Regions from separate parts of the Pantoea alhagi genome, predicted to be linked through region 1. Evidence: predicted binding sites of a transcription regulator. Region 1 holds the regulator's gene; the other holds the start of a gene.
What was found. The regulator CRP, encoded in region 1, controls carbon source genes, mostly activating them, when cyclic AMP is high. The targets are predictions, from matches to a motif close to ATGTGANNNNNNTCACAT.
Positions count from the first base shown of each region.

Region 2: B1H58_RS17300 (sugar transporter) is a predicted target of CRP. The motif match lies at 5,264-5,281, and genes of this name have one in related genera.

Region 1 is NZ_CP019706.1:1,211,111-1,218,357, forward strand. Features, by position in the region: gene B1H58_RS05750 (LysE family translocator) at 1-25, opposite strand, end outside; gene B1H58_RS05755 (hydrolase) at 105-1,094, shown strand; gene B1H58_RS05760 (YheU family protein) at 1,098-1,319, shown strand; gene B1H58_RS05765 (phosphoribulokinase) at 1,443-2,312, shown strand; gene crp (cAMP-activated global transcriptional regulator CRP) at 2,628-3,260, shown strand; gene B1H58_RS05775 (YccS/YhfK family putative transporter) at 3,323-5,398, shown strand; gene argD (bifunctional acetylornithine/succinyldiaminopimelate transaminase) at 5,428-6,651, opposite strand; gene B1H58_RS05785 (aminodeoxychorismate synthase component II) at 6,743-7,247, opposite strand, start outside.
Region 2 is NZ_CP019706.1:3,661,152-3,668,398, reverse strand. Features, by position in the region: gene B1H58_RS17325 (efflux pump transcriptional repressor OqxR) at 196-681, opposite strand; gene B1H58_RS17320 (MFS transporter) at 873-2,027, opposite strand; gene B1H58_RS17315 (helix-turn-helix transcriptional regulator) at 2,082-2,939, opposite strand; gene B1H58_RS17310 (MFS transporter) at 3,056-4,477, shown strand; gene B1H58_RS17305 (hypothetical protein) at 4,773-5,093, shown strand; gene B1H58_RS17300 (sugar transporter) at 5,335-6,516, shown strand; gene rhaM (L-rhamnose mutarotase) at 6,589-6,903, opposite strand; gene rhaD (rhamnulose-1-phosphate aldolase) at 6,893-7,247, opposite strand, start outside.

The DNA.
Region 1 (7,247 bases):
TCGATAAAAACAGACTGAGTTCCATAAAATGGGTGCTCCTCACCCGGTAAAATGTTAACCCGTTTAAACTAACAGTGCGCCTGAATGCGTACAAGCGTGAAACGATGAGCTTTGATCACAGTCAGGAATCCTTTATTCCCCTGAAAGGACTGCATAATCCCCATCTGCAAACGGTGCTGCCGCGTCTGTTTCGCCGCCGGATCTCTTTACGCCCTCACTGGCAGCGTCTGGATCTGCCGGACGGCGATTTTATCGATCTTGCATGGAGCGAAGATCCTATGCAGGCGCGGCATAAACCGCGTGCGGTGTTGTTTCACGGACTGGAAGGAAGCTTCCATAGCCCCTATGCGCACGGCCTGCTGCAGGTGTGGCAACAGCGCGGCTGGCTGGGCGTGGTGATGCACTTTCGCGGCTGCAGCGGCGTGCCTAACCGCATGGGGCGTATTTATCACTCCGGCGAAACCGGGGATGCCAGCTACTTTTTACGCTGGCTGCGAACCACTCTGGGCCATGCGCCGACCGTGGCTGTCGGCGTGTCGCTGGGCGGAAACATGCTGGCCTGTTTGCTGGGCCAACAGGGCGATGATTGTCCGCTGGATGCCGCCGTTACGGTTTCGGCGCCGCTAATGCTGGAACCGTGCAGCGCCAAACTTGAGCAGGGATTTTCCCGCGTCTATCAGCGTTATCTGTTAAGCCAGCTCAAGCTCAACGCCCGCCGCAAACTACAGGCCTGGCCCGGCACGCTGCCGGTAGATCTGTTGCAGCTTAACGCGTTAAAGCGCCTGCGTGACTTTGATGATGCCATCACCGCCCGCGCCCACGGTTTTGCCGATGCCGGTGACTATTACCGACGGGCCAGCGCCATGCCGCTGCTGCCCGGCATACGTAAGCCGCTGTTAATTATCCATGCGCAGGACGATCCCTTTATGACCGATGAGGTGATCCCTGATATGGCGCGATTACCTGCTAACATTGAATATCAACTAACGGAATATGGTGGCCATGTCGGCTTTGTCGGCGGCACGTTACGTCGCCCGCAAATGTGGCTGGAGCAGCGTATTCCTCAATGGCTATCACCTTATCTGGATAACTAAGCTGTGATTATTCCCTGGCAAGATCTCTCCCCGGAAACCCTGGATAACCTGATTGAAGGTTTTGTACTGCGCGAAGGCACGGATTATGGCGAGCAGGAGCGCTCCCTGTCGGAAAAGGTGGAAGATGTCCGACGTCAGCTGAAAAGCGGCGAAGCCGTGCTGGTCTGGTCGGAACTGCATGAAACGGTCAATATTATGCCGCGCGGTCAGTTTCGCGAAGGATAGTGATGCGGTCAGCTCTGTGCGGCTCGTCACATTAACGTGGTCTGGCGGGCCTGCCCGATGATGACACCTCTGACCGAAACGTGATAACAATGCTCATCGCCCGATTTAATCCAGAGAGTATTTATGTCAGCCAGACATCCGATCATCGCGGTGACCGGCTCCAGCGGAGCGGGAACCACCACCACCAGCCTTGCCTTTCGTAAGATTTTTCAGCAGCTTAATCTGCATGCCGCTGAACTGGAGGGTGACAGTTTCCATCGCTATACGCGCCCGGAAATGGATATGGCGATCCGCAAAGCCCGCGATTTGGGGCGTCATATCAGTTACTTCGGACCAGAAGCCAACGACTTTGGCCTGCTTGAGCAAACCTTTGTTGAATATGGCGAAAATGGCCGTGGCCAGTCACGTAAATACCTGCATACCTATGATGAGGCGGTGCCGTGGAATCAGGTGCCAGGTACCTTTACGCCGTGGCAGCCGTTGCCGGAGCCAACGGATGTGTTGTTTTATGAAGGACTGCACGGCGGCGTGGTGACGCAGCAGCATAACGTGGCAGAAAAAGTGGATTTGCTGGTTGGCGTGGTGCCCATCGTGAATCTGGAGTGGATCCAGAAGCTGGTGCGCGATACCAGCGAGCGCGGCCATTCCCGCGAAGCGGTGATGGATTCCGTGGTGCGCTCAATGGAAGATTATATTAATTACATTACGCCACAGTTCTCACGTACCCATCTTAACTTCCAGCGCGTACCCACCATAGATACCTCAAACCCTTTTGCCGCACGTGCTATTCCTTCGCTGGATGAAAGCTTTGTGGTGATTCATTTTCGCGGGCTGGAAGATATCGATTTCCCCTACCTGCTTGCGATGCTGCAGGGCTCCTTTATTTCTCATATTAATACGCTGGTGGTGCCGGGCGGAAAAATGGGACTGGCGATGGAGCTGATTATGCTGCCGCTGGTGAAACGCCTGATAGAAGGCAAAAAAATCGAATAAGAGGCATGCCACTCTCTCTTGCCCGGCCCCTGATAAGTAAGCAAATTGTCAGCCGGGGCGTTCATCAGCTAAACGGCAATTGTCCGATTCAGCACAAGCTGAAGCGAGACAACAGGAGACAGTAAGATAAAGCTGTGCTACAAACAAAGCTGTAATATTTTCGTTCTATGAAACGAAAACGGGACGACGGCACGCCTTGAGGCCTCGCAGTTGCCCGTATAAATTTCCAGCAGGAAACGCTTGAAGATTTCAACGCCTGACAGGGAAAACTGCCCCCTGTATTTAGGGCACGATTACAACAGAGGATAATAGCGAATGGTTCTCGGCAAACCGCAAACAGACCCTACACTCGAATGGTTCCTGTCACATTGCCATATTCACAAATATCCATCAAAAAGCACATTGATTCATCAGGGTGAAAAGGCCGAGACGCTCTATTACATCGTAAAAGGTGCGGTTGCGGTACTGATCAAAGATGAAGAAGGCAAAGAGATGATTCTTTCCTATCTTAATCAGGGTGATTTCATTGGCGAGCTTGGCCTGTTTGAAGAAGGCCAGGAACGCAGTGCATGGGTACGCGCGAAAACCGCCTGTGAAGTGGCTGAAATTTCGTATAAAAAATTCCGTCAGCTGATTCAGGTTAATCCTGACATTCTGATGCGTCTCTCTTCCCAGATGGCTCGTCGCCTGCAGGTGACTTCAGAGAAAGTAGGCAATTTAGCTTTCCTTGACGTGACCGGCCGTATTGCACAGACGCTGCTCAACCTTGCTAAACAGCCGGATGCGATGACGCACCCGGACGGGATGCAAATCAAGATTACCCGTCAGGAGATCGGCCAGATCGTCGGCTGCTCACGCGAGACGGTGGGCCGTATTTTGAAAATGCTGGAAGATCAAAACCTGATCTCCGCTCACGGTAAAACAATTGTCGTTTACGGCACCCGTTAAGCTACTCTGAAGACACGGCGTGGTGCCTGGCATCACGCCGTGTCTGTTTTGGTGATGTAGCGATGTGGCGGAGAATTATTTATCATCCCGAAGTGAACTATGCCCTGCGTCAGACGCTGGTGCTCTGTTTACCGGTGGCCTTTGGCTGGCTACTGGGGGATTTGCAAAAAGGATTGCTCTTCTCGCTGGTTCCCGCCTGCTGCAATATTGCCGGACTCGATACCCCACACCGCCGCTTCTTTAAACGCCTGATCACAGGCGGCTCGCTGTTCGCACTCAGCAGTTTTCTTCTTCAGTGGCTATCGCTACAGCAGGTGCCCCTGCCCGCGACGCTGTTTGTCATGGCGTTAGTGCTGGGCGTAACCGGCGAAATCGGCCCGCTTCATGCACGTCTGCTGCCAGCTTCCTTAATTGCCGCTATTTTTACGCTCGGCCTGGTGGGCAATATGCCGATCTGGGGGCCGCCGTTGCTCTATATCGGCGGTACATTCTGGTACGGGCTGTTTAACTGGTTCTGGTTCCGGCTGTGGAAAGAGCAGCCGATGCGGGAGACGCTCAGCCTGCTCTATCGCGAACTGGCGGATTACTGCGAAGCCAAATATACCCTGCTGACGCAGCTTACTAATCCGGAAAAAGCCTTGCCCCCGTTGCTGGCGCGCCAGCAAAAGGTGGTTGATCTGATTAACACCTGTTATCAGCAAATGCATATGCTGGCCGCTAACCGCGATCATAACCATCGACGCCTGACGCGTGCTTTTCAGGTGGCACTCGATCTGCAGGAGCATATTGCCGTTAGTCTGCATCAGCCGGAAGAGGTGCAAAAGCTGGTAGAGCGAAGCCATGCGGAAGCGGTTATCCGCTGGAACGCGCAAACCATCGCCGTACGGCTGCGCGAGCTGGCGGACGACATGCTTTATCACCGGCTGCCATCACGTTTCACCATGGAAAAACCGCTGCTGGGACTGGAGAAAATTGCGCGTCGGCATCCGGAGAATCCGGTCGGCCACTTCTGTTATTACCATTTCAGCCGCATCGCCCGCGTGCTGCGTACCCAGCGCCCTCTTTATCGTCGCGATCTTATGGCCGATCGCCAGCGTCGGCTGCCGCTGCTTTCCGCGCTGCGCAGCTATCTGTCATTTAAATCTTCCGCTCTGCGTACCGCGGCACGCTTTGCGGTGATGCTGGTATTCGGCAGCGTACTGGCGCTGGCGTTCAACGTACCGAAACCCTGGTGGATCTTAATGACCATCATGTTCGTCAGTCAGAATGGCTACAGCGCAACGCGTGTGCGTATCCAGCACCGCGCGCTTGGCACGCTGGCAGGGCTGATTATCGCCGCTGCAGCCCTGCGTCTTGCGGTACCGGAATCGCTGGTGCTGTTAATCATGCTGATCATTACCTTAGTCAGCTATCTGTTTATCCGTAAATATTACGGCTGGGCAACCATCGGTTTTACCGTGACCGCCGTTTATTCATTACAGCTGCTGTCGTTAAACGGCGCGCATTTCCTGTTGCCGCGTCTGATGGATACGCTGATGGGATGCTGCATCGCTTTTGGCGGCATGGTCTGGCTGTGGCCGCAGTGGCAAAGCGGGCTACTGCGGCAGAATGCGCATGATGCACTGGAAGCGTATCAGGATGCTTTACGGATGCTGCTGGGGAGCGAGGCATCACCGCAGAAGCTTGCCTGGCAGCGGGTACGCGTTAATCAGGCGCATAATGCGCTGTTTAACTCCCTGAGCCAGGCGATGCAGGAGCCAGCGTTTAATACCCGCTATCTGAACGATATGAAACTTTGGGTCACGCACAGCCAGTTTATCGTTGAGCATATCAATGCAATGACTATTCTGGCCCGTGAGCACACCATGCTGACGCCTGCGCTGGCGCAAAGTTATCTGCAGTCGTGTGAAATTGCACTGCAGCGCTGTCAGCAGCGGCTGGCATATGACGGGCCGGGACAGGATACCAATATTCTGCAAGGAGAAGCAGAGAACCAGGAAGGGCCGATGACCATTATGGAGCGTCATGTAAAGCGTATCCTTGAGCACCTTTCAGTGATGCATACTATCTCATCTCTGGCATGGAGCCAGCGGCCGCACCACGGTAAATGGCTGGTACGCCGCCTGCGTAAAGGATAAGCGCGCCCTGACATCGGGCGCGCCCTGAATCATGCGGGTTTTAATACTTTTTCGGCAGCCCTGGCCAGACGCGCCATGCCATCACCAATATCCGCCAGCGGGATCACCAGCGAAGGCGCAAAGCGCAGAACATCGGTACCCGCCGTTAAAATCATCAGGCCTTCCGCAGCGGCGGCATTAAGAATATCGCGCGCTTTGCCCTTATGCTGCGGCTGAAGCTCCGCCCCGATCAGCAACCCTTTGCCACGGATCTCGCTGAAGAGATCCAGTTTGGCGTTGATGGCTTCCAGCGCCTCAATAAAGCGCTGACGGCGTTGCTCAATGCCATCCAGCACCGAAGGAGTATTAATCACATCCAGCGCCGCTTCCGCTACTGCGCAGGCCAGCGGATTACCGCCATAGGTGGTACCGTGTACGCCAGGCGTCATCGCCGAGGCGATCTCATTAGTGGTCAGCATCGCACTAATGGGGAAGCCGCCGCCCAGCGCTTTCGCTGAGGTCAGAATATCGGGCTGCACGCCATAATGCTGATAGGCAAACAGCTTACCACTGCGCCCCATCCCACTCTGGACCTCATCCAGTACCAGCAGCGCCTGATATTGATCGCACAGCTGGCGCAGCCCCTGCATAAATTCCTGCGTGGCGGGCATAACGCCACCCTCGCCCTGAATCGGCTCAACCACAATGGCACAGGTGTGATCGTCGATCACTGCCTTCACCGCCTCAAGATCGTTAAAAGGTACGTGGACGATATCGGCCGGTTTGGGTCCAAAACCATCAGAGTATTTCGGCTGCCCGCCGACGGAAACGGTAAACAGCGTGCGGCCATGAAACGCGTTATGGAATGCGATAATTTTACTTTTATAAGGGCTATGGCGCGTGGAAGCATAGTAGCGCGCCAGTTTGAAGGCGGCCTCGTTGGCTTCAGCCCCTGAGTTCGCAAAGAAAACGCGCTCGGCAAAAGTCGCGTCAATCAGCTTGCTGGCAAGACGCAGCGCGGGTTCATTAGTGAAAACGTTGCTGGTATGCCACAGCATTTCTCCCTGAGTTTTCAGCGCCTCTACCAGCGCCGGATGGCAGTGGCCCAGCGCGGTTACGGCAATGCCGGCGGTAAAATCGATATATTCTTTGCCCTGCTGATCCCACACCCGGCTGCCTTTGCCTTTTACCGGCACAAACTGTGCTGGTGCATAAACCGGCAATATAACCTCATCAAAGGTCTGCCGCGTAACCGCCATTTTTTCCGCTGCCATTCGCTACCTCATTTAATTTTACACTGATACGCTGTGAAAAAATAATCATTAAATATGCATAATAAGTCAAACGGAATCGCAGCGTACGGAATTAAACAGCGGCTTGTCTACGCAAAAAATTAGCCAGCAACGCATGCCCCTGCTGGCTCAGGATGCTTTCCGGATGAAACTGCACGCCCTCAACATCCAGCGTCTTATGACGTAACCCCATGATTTCATCCGGCTTACCATCACGCAGGCTCCATGCGGTGACCTCCAGGCAGGCTGGCAGCGTCTCTTTTTCCACAATCAGCGAGTGATAGCGCGTTACAGTCAGCGGCTGCGCCAATCCGGCAAATACGCCAGCCTGCTGATGAGCAATCGCGGAGGTTTTACCGTGCATAACCTGACGCGCGCGAATCACGCGTGCGCCGAAAACCTGCGCCAGCGCCTGATGGCCCAGGCAAACGCCAAGCAGCGGCAGCCGCCCGGCAAACGTGCGGATAGCGTCCAGAGAGATACCTGATTCATCAGGCGTGCAGGGACCAGGAGAGATGACCAGATGCGTCAGCGGCAGCGCGTGCATTTCCGCCAGCGTAATTTCATCATTGCGGCGC
Region 2 (7,247 bases), 1.8 Mb from region 1:
GCTGACGCTTAGGGGCCAGCAACTACCTTCAGCGACATGGACAGAAGTTGACACAGTAGCTGCTAAGCCATATCAGCTTCGTTGTCGAGGTATCTAATTACTGTTTTTAAATAGTATGTTGTAACTAAAGAGAGTGTAGGCGATACGGCAGGCAGGCTACGCAGTAAGAATCAACAAAGATAAAAAAAGCCGCATTTAGCGGCTCCTTTTGCAGGGTGTTTCAGTTTCCGGTTCAGGAACGGCCTCGCAGCCGCTGGTATCTCTGGTTTTTAGCTCTTCCAGCGCATCGGCGACGGTGCGCTTTGCCAGCACCTTCAGCGAGGCTTCTTCCGCCTCCTGAGCAATGGCTTTGAAATACCAGCAGGCATTTGCGCTTACCACACAACGCGCGGGGACTTCAGGACGCGATGCCCAAATTTTCTTGTCTTCAATCACTGAGACATAAATATCACGCAGCGTTATTTGATCGGCGGGCCGTCCAAGGTGAATCGAACCGGTACGGCCTAACGTGGACACGATAATGCCATCGCGCGTCAGCGGCACCATCAGCTTACGAATAAAGCTTGGGTTAGCTTCCAGACCATACGCCAGAATGGCGCTGGTGGAGCGTTTGCCCGACTGCTCCGCCATCGCTACGCTCAAAACCATCTGCAAAGCTGTCGGGAAGCGGTAATCTAACATTTCATCATCCTGAGTTGCGGCGAATTTTATTCTTTTTGGCACCGCGGCTGTGAAGAATCATACAAAATAATATAACAAACACAGTTGCCTTTATGAAGCCAGCTGCGGACGCAAGGCACATAATCACAATTATTCGCTGCTTTTTTGCTGTGAAAAGCGGGCCACGCGGGTTGCGCCCTGCTGCCCTGCCGTTACGATTTCTCAGGCATTGCCCGCTGCTGCGGCAGCCGCATTTTTAGCAGTAAGGTAAACAATACATTGATCAGCGCCAGCGCGCACAGCAGCAGCAAGGTAGCCTGCGCACCAAAGTGTTGAAAAACCCAGCCACCAATTAAAGGCGTTAGCGCCTGACCAATCAGTGCTGGCCGCGCCATCCGCCCGGCAACAATGGCATACTCTTCCGGTTTTACCAGCGCTAGCGGCAGGGTGCCGCGCACAATCGCCCGAAGACCGTTGCCCGCCCCGTAAAGCAGCATGCCGGGCATCGCAAGATGGGGAAACAACAATAGAATAAGCAGCCCCAGCGCGACCAGCCCCACTGAAAACAGCGTGGTCCAGAGCGGATGACCGCGCCGGAATGCCATATCCACCACGCGCGAAGCCACCTGACACGGCCCCAGAATGGCGCTTAACGCCAGCGCGGCAGCCAGCGTATAGCCCTGGCTCTGCAATAACGTAATCAGCTGTACCGAAATGGCGGTCATGATCACCGACGCCAGGGTAAAGATGGCGCACAGCAGCCAGAAGAGATCCTGCGCTATCGTCTCCTGCTTGCCTGATGTCGTGTTACTGACCAGGCTGATTTTGCGACCGCCTCCGGCCGGTAAAGAGAACAGACAGGCCGGAAGGACGCTAACCACCAATAATGCTGCATAAGCAAAACAGGCATGCCGCCATCCCAGCCATTCAATAAGCAAAGCGCAAAACGGCCATACCAGTGTGGTACAAAAGCCGGAAATGAGCGTAATGCTGGTAATAGCACGGCGTGCCATTCCACCATACAGCGTGCCTAGCGTGGCAAACAGCGCATCATACAGCCCCATTGCCATACCCACGCCGATAATGGTCCAGGCCAGCAGAAAAAGCCACAGCGAGTGACTCAGTCCGACCAGTACCAGACCCGCAGCCAGTACGCCGCCGCTGGCGGCAAGCATAGTACGACCGCCGGTGCGAGCAATGATACGGCCGCATAAGGGTGCCAGCATGCCGGAGACCAGAATTGCCAGCGACAGCGCACCGTAAATCCATTGCTGCGACCAGCCTGTCTCCCGGCTTACTGGCGCGGCCAGCACCGCCATAACATAGAAAGATCCGCCCCATGCGATGATCTGTGCCATGCCTAACATAACGATGCCGGCCAAACCGGGATAAGCGATCTTCTGTTGCAATCCGTTGTTCTCTTAGTTCGTGGTGATGATCTTCAGCGCCGCCGCGCTGGCCTCATCGTCAGGAATATAAACCAGCAGACGATCGCCGTTGCGCGGTGCCGACCACCAGTTATTCTGCCGCAGCGCCAGCCTGCCGGCCTGCGGATGAGAAAAATATTTCACCCGGTTTTCAATGCTGCGTAGCTCATAGCGTTGCCAGGTGTCGCGAAATTCGGCTGAGCTGGTTAGCAGCCGTTCCAGAAAATCTTCCCAGTGCGGATCGCCCAGGTGCTCGCCCATTTGTGCCCGAAACATTGCCACCATATGCGGCATCACCTCTTCCCAGTCGGCGACAGCGCTGCGCCAGCCAGCATGGTTAAACGCCAGCCACATACAGTTGCGTTGCTCTTGTGGCAGGGTTTCCACATCAACATTCATCAGGCGCGCCCAGGCCTGATTGTGCCCCATAATATCAAAGCGCTGGTTTTGCACCACGGCGGGCAGCGGATTCAGGCTGTCCAGCATAATGCGCGTATGGGCCGACAATTTGGCGCAGGCTTTAGCAGCCTGAGACGCCGGATACACCTGCCCGGCAAGGCGAAACAGATGCTGCGTTTCCGCTTCGTTACACTGTAACGCTGCCGCGATGGCGGAAAGGGTTTTAGCTGAAGCTTTAATCTCTCTGCCCTGCTCCAGCCAGGTGTACCAGGTTACACCGACATCAGCCAACTGCGCCACCTCTTCCCGACGCAGGCCCGGCGTACGGCGATGGCGCATACGCGGCAGGCCAAGCCGCACCGGATCGAGACTTTCACGCCGGCTCCGCAAAAAGTCGCCTAACAGGCGGCTGCCCGATTTTTCCGGCGTTTCCGCACGGCTTGCGTTTGGCATTTTCTCTTCTCCCTGCTCAGGCTGGTAGCATTAATACCATGATAAGCAAAAACTGGTACCCGTTTAATCAATGGTTGATGCTAAGCCCCACCTGTAACAAAAACAAGAGAAGCGTTATGAACACGACAACGTTAAGAAAAGCCGGCCTGATGGTTTTGCTCGCCGGTCAGCTGCTGCCAATGATTGATTTCTCCATTGTTAACGTTGCGCTGGATGCGATGGCCGCCAGCCTGCACGCAACCGCCATTGAGCTGGCATTGATTGTCGCGATTTATGGCATCGCCTTTGCCGTTTGTCTGGCGATGGGTAGCCGCCTGGGCGATAACTTTGGCCGCCGTCGCCTGTTTATCAGCGGCGTTTGGCTATTTGCTCTGGCCTCGCTGCTGTGTGGCCTGGCAAACAATGTTAATACGCTGCTGCTGGCGCGCGCGCTTCAGGGCATTGGCGCAGCGCTGGTGGTGCCGCAAATTCTGGCCACGCTGCACGTTACACTGCAGGGACGCGAGCATGCGCGGGCGATTGGTCTGTATGGAGGCATTGGCGGGCTGGCCTTTATTATCGGTCAGGTGCTGGGTGGCTTTTTGATCGGCGCAAATATTGCCGGTTACGGCTGGCGCAGCGTATTTTTGATCAACCTGCCGGTTTGCCTGCTGATCTTATTGACCGCACGGCGTTTTATCCCTGAAACCCGCAATGCTCAGCCGTTGCCGATCGATAAAGCCGGAACGCTGCTGCTGGCGGGCGCAACCGGCAGTTTGATGGTGGCGCTGGCGCTCGGGCCGGTGCTGCACTGGTCATGGCCGTGCCTGTTGCTGTTGATGCTGTTCCCGCTGCTGCTGATACAGCTGTGGCGAACAGAAATCGCGCTGGAGAAGCGTGGCGGCGCGCCGTTGCTGCCCCCGGTGCTGTTGCGCTTGCCCAGTATGCGTTTCGGCATCAGCCTGGCAGTGCTGTTTTTTAGCTGCTGGAGCGGTTTTATGTTTGCGGTCGCACTCACGCTGCAGTCAGGCATTGGTATGAGCGCTTTCTCATCCGGCAACGCTTTTATTGCTTTAGGCGCGACCTACTTTATCGTTTCCATCAGTTCGACGCGGATTGTGGAAAAGCTGGGTAAACGCCATACCCTGCTGCTGGGCTGCGTTATACAGATGAGCGGCTTATTGTTATTAATGGCAACCTTTTACTACGGCTGGGCAACGGTAAATATCTTCACCCTGATACCCGCAACAGCGATTATTGGCGGTGGTCAGGCGCTTATTGTCAGCACGTTTTACCGTATTGGCATGGCTGACGTCCCTACAGATTATGCCGGAGCCGGTAGTGCTACCCTGTCAACGGTGCAACAGGCTGCATTTGGTATGGGCCCTATGGCGCTGGGCTCGCTGTTTACGCAAATGTTGCAGCAGGGAGATTATCAACAGGCGGTGCTGGCTACGCTGGCAGCGGAATGGCTGCTGATGTTGGTTCTGGTGCTGCGCACCTTAGGTTCAAAACGCACCTTTGTCGCTTCCTGTCAGACAGCCAGAACCACCAGATAGTACCAGGATGGATTATCCGGTCTTTTATTATTATTGATCGGATAATCGCTAATGAAATATTAACAAAAAGCAACCACTCATAAATATTGAAAAATATTAACAGGTGTCATTCAATTAATTTGACGTTAATACTCTTCACATAAAAATTACCGTCTCACTTTTCTTTTTACTACCCATCCAGTTACGCTCAATAAAATTAACATCCTGTTTATTAAAGACTTTTTATAAATACAAAAACGCCTGTCGCTATTTTTTTAGCATCCTGCCAACGCTGTTTTTGTTTTTACTGGGCTTTTTGAAAAAACGCACTATATTAAATAACCATGTTGCAAAATATTTCATCAACAGAGAGCGCATCATGGGGAAGTTTTATTACGTTAATATCAAGGCAGGCTCGTCAGGTATTTATCGGGTTCATTCCGCCCACTGTGCTTCGCTCGCGCCTGAAAACGATCGCTTTTTCTTAGGCACTTTCTATGCGCCGCTTGATGCGATTAAGCAGGCAAAAAAGTATTACGCCCGCGCTGAAGGATGCAAAAACTGCTGCCCTCTGCCAAAAAAGAAAAAACAATCCCATAAAAATCATACATCTATTACTTCACTCTCTTCCTGCTAACATTGCAGATTACACACATAGCGTCAGGCTCTGGTGCCACTGAATCCCTTCAGATTGCCAGAGTCGAATGTCCTGCCGCCGCGCCCTTTCAGGTCAGACGGACGTTTGTAAGGATATTTTTTTATCGCACTGTTTCACTCTTGCTATAAATCGACCACAATAGTGATTAAATGTGATGTAAATCACCTTTTGGTGATGAAATCATCAATTCTGTTAACACGTCTGGCATCCATTTATTCCTATGCAAACATCTGTTTCCCGTAAAACGGCCTGGCTACGCGTTGTTCTACTGGCTGTCGCAGCTTTTATATTCAACACCACCGAATTTGTGCCGGTGGGTCTGCTTTCTGATATCGCCGCGTCATTTTCCATGGAAACGCCTGAAGTAGGCATTATGTTGACCATCTATGCCTGGGTAGTGGCATTGATGTCGCTCCCGCTTATGCTGGCGACACGCAATATAGAGCGCCGTCTGTTACTGACTGTACTTTTCCTGCTGTTTACCCTGAGCCATATCCTGTCGCTGCTGGCCTGGAGTTTCCCGGTACTGGTACTGTCACGCATTGGTATTGCACTGGCACACGCTATCTTCTGGTCGATTACCGCCTCGCTGGCGATCCGCGTTGCCCCTGCCGGCAAGAAGACCCAGGCGCTCAGCATGCTGGCTACCGGCACCGCACTGGCGATGGTGTTGGGCGTGCCGATTGGACGCATTATCGGCCAGTATCTTGGCTGGCGTATTACCTTCGGTATGATCGGCGCGTCGGCGTTGGTACTGATGTTGATGTTGATCAAGCTGCTGCCGAAGCTGCCAAGTGAGCATACCGGCTCGCTCAGTAGCGTGCCGATGCTGTTCAGACGTCCGGCGCTGGTCGGCATGTATCTGCTGGTTACGCTGGTGGTCACCGCACATTATACCGCTTACAGCTATATCGAACCCTTTATGCAGGTGATTGCCTCACAGGGGGAAAACTTTACCACTTTCCTGCTGTTGATTTTTGGCACGGCGGGCATTGTTGGCAGCATTATCTTTAGCCTGCTGGGCAACAGATTCCCTTCCGCACTACTGCTGAGCGCCATCGGACTGATTACATTGTGCATGGGGCTGTTGCTGTTCGCAGCGGTTCATCCGGTTGCGGTTTCCGTGCTCTGTGTGGTCTGGGGGATGGGCATGATGACCATTGGCCTGGCGATGCAGGTACGCGTGCTGTCGCTGGCTCCTGACGCTACCGATGTGGCGATGTCGCTTTTTTCCGGCATCTATAACATCGGCATAGGCGCAGGTGCGCTGTTAGGTAATCAGGTCAGCCTGCATTTCAAAATGGCAGATGTCGGCAATGTCGGCGCTATCCTTGGCCTGCTGGCGCTGTTCTGGTGCATCTTTATTTTCCGGCGCTATCCTCAGCTGCGCAGCAACGGTTAAATAAATTAAGGGGCCATTCGGCCCCTTAATTATTACGCTCGTTTAACGTCGTGCGAGGTTTTAACCTGCCCGCTACTCCAGATAAAATACGGGCTTCAGCGGCTGGCTTACCGGACTATTATCTGCATTTGAGGGCATAAGCTCACGCATCGATGCCCACCAGCGCTGGCAGATTTCAGTCTGCGCTATCGCTTCCCAGCGTTCTTCCGATTCAATTTCTACACAGGCAAACAAAAGGCTGCGCTGCTCATCCAGATAAATGCTGTAGTGATGCGCCCCATGCGCCTTTAGCGTCTGCTCCAGCTCAGGCCAGACAGGCGAATGGCGCTGCTGATAGGTTTCATGGCAGTCCGGATAAACCTGCATCACAAAGGCTTTACGCAACATGGGCCGGTCCCGTATCCAGTGCGGCCTGCCAGGGATTAACGTTAAAGCGTTTACCCAGCGCCACCAGTTGTTCAGTGGTAATGCTCTGGCGCAGGCCCCCCATAGAGATAACCTTTACCAGCACTTCTGACGATTTCTCAGCAGTATCGATCAGGCCGAAGGTTTCATCCAGCGTCGGCCCTGCGCCGAAAATACCGTGAAAAGGCCACATCACCAGGCTGTGCGACTGCATCTGTTTAGCGGTGGCATCGCCTATTTCATCGGTGCCCGGCACCATCCAGGGCACAATGCCAACGCCATCCGGGAAAACCACCAGACATTCAGTGCTGCCTTCCCACAGGAGG